Regions from separate parts of the Mesorhizobium sp. B1-1-7 genome, predicted to be linked through region 2. Evidence: riboswitches for the same ligand, from Rfam matches in the RefSeq annotation. Region 2 holds a riboswitch; the other holds the start of a gene.
The links. A riboswitch is a leader RNA that binds a small molecule or an ion and turns the genes downstream of it on or off. The one in region 2 is predicted to bind thiamine pyrophosphate.

Region 1 (3,619 bases), on a different contig from region 2:
GTGTTGACCGTCCAGTCCAAAGCGACGGTGATTTTCTGCATCGCCGCGAAAGAGCGGCCCGGTCCGGCGATCAGCGGAAGACCGCTGGCGAGGGTAAGCAGCAAGGCCTGCCGGCGCGTCAGATCAGTCATGGTCATGTCCTTTGGAGGGTTGAGGGTTGAGCAAAATGTCGAGGATCTCGGCCTCGAGTGCGATGGCCTGGCGCGCGGCGGCACCGGTCGGGTCGCGCGGACGCGGCAACGGCACCCTGATCTCACGCAGCACACGGGCCGGGCGCGCCGACAGCACATAGATGCGGTCGGACAGGTATACGGCTTCGCGCACATCGTGGGTGATCAGCAGTGCCGTCCAGCGATGGTGCCGCCACATCTGCTCGAGCCAACGCTGCATGGCGGCGCGGGTCAGTGCGTCGAGCGCGCCGAAAGGCTCGTCGAGCAAAAGCATGTCGCGCTCCTGCACAACCGTGCGCAACAGCGCCGCGCGCTGGCGCATGCCGCCCGAAAGCTGCGCCGGAAAATGCCGCTCGAAGCCGGCAAGTCCGAATTCGGCGAACAGCGGCGCGACCCGCGCCCGTGCTGCCTTGCGCTTGATGCCTTGCACTTCGAGCCCGAGTGTCGCGTTGTCGAGGATGCGCCGCCACGGCATCAACGCATCGCGCTGCGGCATGAAGGCAAAATGCCGGCCGTGATCGTCGAGCGGCACGCCGTCGAACAACATCTCGCCTTCGCCATGTTCGGCGCCGGTCAGAAGCTGGAACAGCGTCGACTTGCCGGCGCCCGACGGTCCGAGGATCGAGACGAATTCGCCGGCACCGACGTTGAGCGAAATGTCGGCAAGAACGTCGAGCCCGCCAAACGCCTTGCGCACATGTCGCAATTCGAGCCGGCTCATCTCCGCGCCGCCTTTGCCGCGGCTTGCTTGCCCGCGGCCCGTTCCCAGGGCATGGCCAAGCGCTGCAGCAGCACCGTCAATCCGAACAGGATGAGAGTAAGCGCGGCGCTGACGCCGACGGCGGCCAGCACCAGGTCGGGGCGAAAATTGTTCTTGGCGTTGAGCATGTAGATGCCCAGCCCCTTGGCGGCACCCGCATATTCGGCGAAGATGGCGCCGACGACGGCATAGGTGATGGAGATCCGCAGGCCAGCGAAGAAATATGGCAGCGCCGAAGGCAGCCGCGCCAGCACGAAGACGCGCCAGCGCCCTGCCCCCATGGCGCGTAGCATCTGGCCGATCTCGGGCTCGGTTGCCTCATAGCCCTCGACCAGCGCCACCAGCATCGGGAAGAAGGTAACCAGCGCCACCAGCATGATCTTCGGCGCCAGCCCGAAGCCGAACCACAGCACCACCAGCGGCGCGATCGCAACCAGCGGCAAGGTCTGGCTGATGATGAAGACGGGAAAAAGGGCGCGCCGCAGCGGCTGGAAGAAGTCTACCAACATCGACAGCGCGAAAGCGGCGCTGAGCGAAAAGGCAAAACCGATGAGCGTGGCGCGGATGGTGGGAATGGCGTTGTCGACCAGCGCGTCACGATTGAGCATCGCCTGCTCAAAGACACGCGAGGGCGCCTGCAGAGTCGTCGGCTTGATGCCGGAATAGGTAGCGTAGAGTTCCCAGGCCACGAGCAGCAACCCGACCGACATTACGGCCGGTACTGCCTTGGCGAGGATGCCCGCGAGGTGACGCGGGCGGCTGAATGACGATGAGACCACGAGAGGACAACCTTGACGGTCGCGCATCGGCGCGAGCGGTTCAGACAGCAGTGGGGCTGTTGGCGGAAACCGTGACGTCGAGGGTTACGTGGCCGGCACCCGGCCCGAAGCGGCAGAAAGCTTCGTTGAGCGCCGAAAAGATCGCGCCCGTATCGCCGCGCAGTTTGGTGCAGAAATTTTTGGAGCGATCGTAGACGCCGGACTGTTTCAAGAAATCGATGCAACCATAGATCTCGTCCATGTGGTCACCGGTACCCATCACATAAAGCGAGAATTGCGCCGCCGCCGGCTGGCCGGTGGCGACCGCGCCATGCACGGCTGCGATGGCGGCCTCCTTGCGCGGGCCGAGCGGCCCGACAGGTCCGCCGAAGGCCTCGGAGCGGCAGATCGGATCGTCCGGCTCGCCTGGGCAGCCACGCGAAATGGCGGCTGACAAAACGCAATGCTTGCCGCTGCGCGCGGCCGCCACGAACAGGTCGCGCAGAGCCGGGAACAGCACTTCGGGCGGCCCGACCAGCAAGGTCGAGATGTCGTCGGTCTCGATCCTGAGCCGGTCACGATAGGGATCGAGCGCACCGAGCGCGCCCAAAATGACGCCGACGAAATCGTCGGCCATGGGATATAGGGAAATCTGTGCGCCTGAAAACATAGCCCGCCTCGCTCCGCTGGTATTACCCAGATCAGCTTCTAGGGTCTGTGGGCTTGCCGCCCCCGTCTCAGCCCCGACCGTACGGAGCACCCCTGTGGATGGGCGCGTTAAAGCACCATTCGATCGATTGGGGAAGCCGTTTTTTTCAGCGAACTGCGCCAAAAGCATTGCGCCAGAGTGGGAGCGATTGGCTCTGGCGGCGCGAGAATTTATCGGGAACCTTCATCAGACCGAGAGGTTGTCCCACCAGTCGCTACGCGACGAGTTCACAGAAATGGAGACAAACCATGTTCATGAAAATCCTCGCAGCTTCGACGCTCACCATCGGCCTGGCCGCATCGGCCATGGCGCAGAGCAATGACACAAGCGGCACCAACGGAGCCGGTAGCGGCAGGTCGGTCACGGTCGATCCGAATACGCCAGCTTCGCCCAACACCGTCGACCCGTCGGTGACCAACAGCACGACTGGCACGCTGGATGATATGAACTCCAACGCGGATCGGAATTGTCCTGCCCATCCGCAGGGCGCGCAGCCCGATGCCAATGGCATGTCGCCGGGTACCACCGCGCCGACGGTTAACGACAAGCATTGCGGCAAGTAGGATTTGCAATGAGAAGAAACCGCGGAGCGAGCGCTCCGCGGCTTCTCAAATCCTGTCGTATGACTGAATCTACGGTACCGCTTTTTCTCGAACCGGCAGCTTCCAGCCTGGCCTGACGAAATGGCAGGTGTAGCCGTTGGGATATTTCTCCAGATAATCCTGATGCTCCGGCTCGGCCTCCCAGAAAGCACCGACCGGCGCGACTTCGGTGACGACCTTGCCGGGCCACAGGCCCGAGGCATCGACATCGGCGATGGTGTCTTCGGCGACGTTCTTTTGCTCATCGCTGGTGTAGTAGATCGCCGAACGGTAGCTCATTCCGACATCGTTGCCCTGTCGGTTGCGTGTCGTCGGATCGTGGATTTGGAAAAAGCGCTCCAGCAGCGTGCGATAGCTGATCACGGCCGGATCGAAATTGATCTCGATCGCCTCGGCGTGCGTGCCATGATTGCGATAGGTGGCGTTTGGCACATCGCCGCCCGAGTAGCCGACACGGGTCGAGATGACGCCGGGATAGCGCCGTATCAAATCCTGCATGCCCCAGAAACAGCCGCCGGCAAGTACTGCGCGTTCGGTCGAAGTCGCCATGTCACCTCTCCTCAAAAGCAATTCACGGAAAACGGACCGCGATTTCCGTCTTGAATTGCACGACAACAAAT
Region 2 (3,619 bases):
GCCGACAGGAAGGCCAGCACCGCACTCGTCAACGTCGCCTGCCGGACTGCGGCCTCGCCGGCGAGCCGGCCGAGATCGGCGCCAAACCCGGCGATCACCGTGGCCGCCATCGGTCCGGCAACGAACAGCAGCGCCAGCACGATGAGCGCCGCGTTCAGCCAGGTCTCGGTCCGGTTTACGGAGAGATAACGGCGCGGTGCGACCGGCAGGTTGGTGTCGCCGACGACATTGGCGCCAAGCCGCGTCAGCGCCAGCACCACGATGAAGGTCAAGGCGATCTGCAGCAGCGTCAGCGCGACCGCCCGCGCCGGATCGAAATCGAAGCGCAGCGCCTGATAGATGCCGACTTCCAGCGTCGTCGCGCCTGGTCCGCCGCCGAGCGTCAGCACGATGGTGAAGGAGGTGATGCAGAGCATGAAGACGAGCCCGGCGACGCCGGGCAAGGCGGCGCGCAGCGTCGGCCATTCGATCAGCCGGAACGCCGGCCGCGCGCCCATGCCAAGCTGGCTCGCCAGCCGCCACTGGTCGGCAGGAATGGTCTGCAGCGTCTCGAGGAACAGCCGCGTGCTGAGCGGCAGGTTGAAGAAGACATGGGCGACGAGGATGCCGGACAGGCCGTAAATGCCTGGCCAGCCCTGGCCGCCGACCGCGCCGAACAGGCCGGCGAAATAACCGGCGCGGCCGTAGAGCGCCAGGATCCCGAGCGCCGCGACGATGGCCGGCAGCGCCAGCGGCACGGCAAAGAGCTGCAGCATGAAGGCGCGGCCCGGGAAGCGCGGGTGCCGCGACAGCGCACGCGCCACGAACAGCGCCGGGGTGACGGACAACAGGGTCGAGAGCGCGGCCTGCCAGAGCGTGAAGCGCACGACGCGCAGCAGATAGGGATCGAAAGCCGCCCAAGCGCCCGTGAGATCGTGGGCGCCCTCGACAAGCAGCCCGGCAAACGCGCCACCGATCAGCAGCGCGATCGCGGAAAGCGCGATGATGCCGGCGCTGACGCGGGGGTCAGACGCGCGTTGCACGCTGGACCGCCTGTCTGCGCGTCGCGGCACTTACAAAGGATTGTGCTCTACGGCGCCCCCCTCTGTCCTGCCGGACATCTCCCCCACGAGGGGGGAGATTGGCAGTTTCCGCGCTTAGCTTATATCTGCAGCGTCGGCGATTTGCGAAATCACTGATGACGTTCGATCTCCCCCCTTGTGGGGGAGATGTCCGGCAGGACAGAGGGGGGCGCCGTAGAGCAATCATCTTCGGTCGGTTTGCCTCAAAACTACTTGCTCATCACAGAAAGCCATTCATCGACCCAAGCCTTGCGGTTGGAGGCGACCTCCTGCGGGCTGAACAGCAAGGTCTTGGTCGGCTTGACCAGTTTGCCGAAGGCCGGGTTGAGCGGCTTGTCGGTCTTGCCGGCAGGGAACATCCAGTTGGTCTCGGGGATGGCGTCCTGGAATTTCGGGCTGGTCATGAAGGCCATGAACTTTGCAGCCAGCGGGTTCTTGGCGCCCGTGGTGGTGATGCCGGCGACCTCGATCTGCAGGTATTCGCCCTCCTCGAAGGAAGCCGCCTGGTAGCGCTCGGTGTTCTCGGCGATCATGTGATAGGCCGGCGACGTGGTGTAGGACAGCACCATCGGCGCCTCGCCCTTGGTGAACAGGCCGTAGGCCTCGCTCCAGCCCGGCGTCACCGTCAGCACCTTCGCCTTGAGCTTGGCCCAGGCCTCCGGCGCCTTGTCGCCATAGACCGATTTGACCCACAAAAGCAGGCCGAGACCCGGCGTGGAAGTGCGCGGATCCTGGATGACGATCTTGTCGTCGGCACTGCCCTCGACCAGTTCCTTCAGGCTCTTGGGCGGTGTCTTGAGCTTCTGCGTGTCATAGACGATGGCGAAATAGCCATAGTCGAAGGGGACGAAAGTATCGTCGCTCCAGCCGCCCGGCACATCGACGTCGGACACCGCGCCATGCGGCGCGAACAGGCCTGTCGCCTTGGCATCGGCGGTGAGATTGGTGTCGAGGCCGAGCACGATATCGGCTTTGGTCGAGGTCCCTTCGAGCTTGACGCGGTTGAGCAGCGCCACGCCGTCGGCGACCGAGACGAACTCGACATCGCAGCCGCATTCGGCCTCGAATTCCTTCTTCACCACGGGGCCTGGACCCCAGTCGGCGGTGAAGCTTTCATAGGTGTAGACGGTGAGCTTGTCCTTGGCCAAGGCCGGCCCGGACAGCGCCAGAACCGCTGTCGAGACAAGAGAGTATAAAAGCGTGCGCATCGGCGCCTCCTTCGTTCGAGTTGAAAGGAATTGAGGCGTCGGACTGTCCGAAACGTCTAATCCCTCCGCCGGTACAAACCGGATCAGGTTCAGCGGGTTGGCGAGACTGCCTCTCAGCCGGTCCGCGAAGATCGCGTCCGGCACCCCGTTAGAGCGTTTCGACACATAGGCCGGGCCAATGAACCGCGCAAGTGGGAGTTTGCCGCCTTCCGTTTCGCGTGTCGGGCTGGTAAGGGCCACACGATATGAGCACATTCACCATCCTGCTTGGCGGCGATCTCATCCGCACGCCGCGGCTCGACCGCCAGATCGAAGGCTGCCGCGTGATCGCCGCCGACGCCGGCATCGGCCATGCGCGGCTGCTCGGCCTTGTCCCGGAACTCTGGGTGGGTGATTTCGATTCGGTGCCGGCCAATCTGCCTGACGATCTGGCCGCCGTGCCCCGCCAGACCTTTCCCCCGGAGAAGGACAAGACCGATGGCGAACTGGCGATCGCCGCCGCACTCGAACGAGGCGCGACCCGCCTGGTGCTGGCAGGCGCTTTCGGCGGCAAACGGGCCGACCACGCTTTCCTGCATCTGTCGCTCGCCCTGCGGCTGGCCGAGACCGGCACCGGAGTGGTACTGACCAGCGGCGCCCAGGAAGGTGTGCCCTTGCTGTTGGGAAAGACGGGTTTCGACTATACCGACGGCACGCTGTTTTCGATCCTCGGCTTTTCAGACCTTGCCGGCCTGACCGTCACCGGCGCCAAATGGCCGCTGAACCATGTCGAGGTGGCCTTCGGTTCGTCGCTGACCATCTCCAACGAGGTCCGGGGGGGCCTCGAAATCGCGCTCGGCCATGGCCGCGCGCTGCTGCTCGCTCATCCCTATCCCTTGCCCGAAAGCTGACATGGCCCCGCCTCTTCTCAATCTCGACGGGATAAAACTGACCTTCGGCGGCACGCCGCTGCTCGATGGCGCCGCCTTGACCGCTTCGGCCGGCGATAAGATCGCGCTGGTCGGCCGCAACGGCTCGGGCAAGTCGACGCTGCTCAAGATCGCCGCCGGCCTCATCGAACCCCAGGACGGCGAGGTGTTCCGCCAGCCTTCGGCGACCGTGCGCTATCTGCCGCAGATGCCCGACATGGAAGGCTTCGCGACGGTCCGCGCCTATGTCGAGGCAGGCCTCGGCCCCGCCGATGATCCCTACCGCGCCAGCTATCTGATGGAGCATCTCGGCCTGTCGGGCGAGGAGCGGCCGAACGATCTGTCCGGCGGCGAGGCCAGGCGCGCTGCCCTTGCCCGCGTCATGGCGCCGGAACCCGACATCCTGCTGCTTGATGAGCCGACCAACCATCTCGATCTGTCT

Region 1: it holds a riboswitch for thiamine pyrophosphate, as region 2 does, so the genes downstream of both, FJ978_RS29530 (YkoF family thiamine/hydroxymethylpyrimidine-binding protein) here and thiB (thiamine ABC transporter substrate binding subunit) in region 2, are expected to answer to the same signal.

What each region holds. Positions count from the first base shown of each region.
Region 1 is NZ_VFWQ01000024.1:30,297-33,915, forward strand. Features, by position in the region: gene FJ978_RS29515 (ABC transporter substrate-binding protein) at 1-131, opposite strand, end outside; gene FJ978_RS29520 (ABC transporter ATP-binding protein) at 124-891, opposite strand; gene FJ978_RS29525 (ABC transporter permease) at 888-1,640, opposite strand; gene FJ978_RS29530 (YkoF family thiamine/hydroxymethylpyrimidine-binding protein) at 1,750-2,358, opposite strand; TPP riboswitch at 2,349-2,462, opposite strand; gene FJ978_RS29535 (hypothetical protein) at 2,646-2,960, shown strand; gene msrA (peptide-methionine (S)-S-oxide reductase MsrA) at 3,030-3,548, opposite strand; gene FJ978_RS33440 (hypothetical protein) at 3,571-3,619, opposite strand, start outside.
Region 2 is NZ_VFWQ01000009.1:257,267-260,885, reverse strand. Features, by position in the region: gene thiP (thiamine/thiamine pyrophosphate ABC transporter permease) at 1-1,022, opposite strand, end outside; gene thiB (thiamine ABC transporter substrate binding subunit) at 1,271-2,269, opposite strand; TPP riboswitch at 2,313-2,427, opposite strand; gene FJ978_RS17625 (thiamine diphosphokinase) at 2,515-3,159, shown strand; gene FJ978_RS17620 (ABC-F family ATP-binding cassette domain-containing protein) at 3,161-3,619, shown strand, end outside.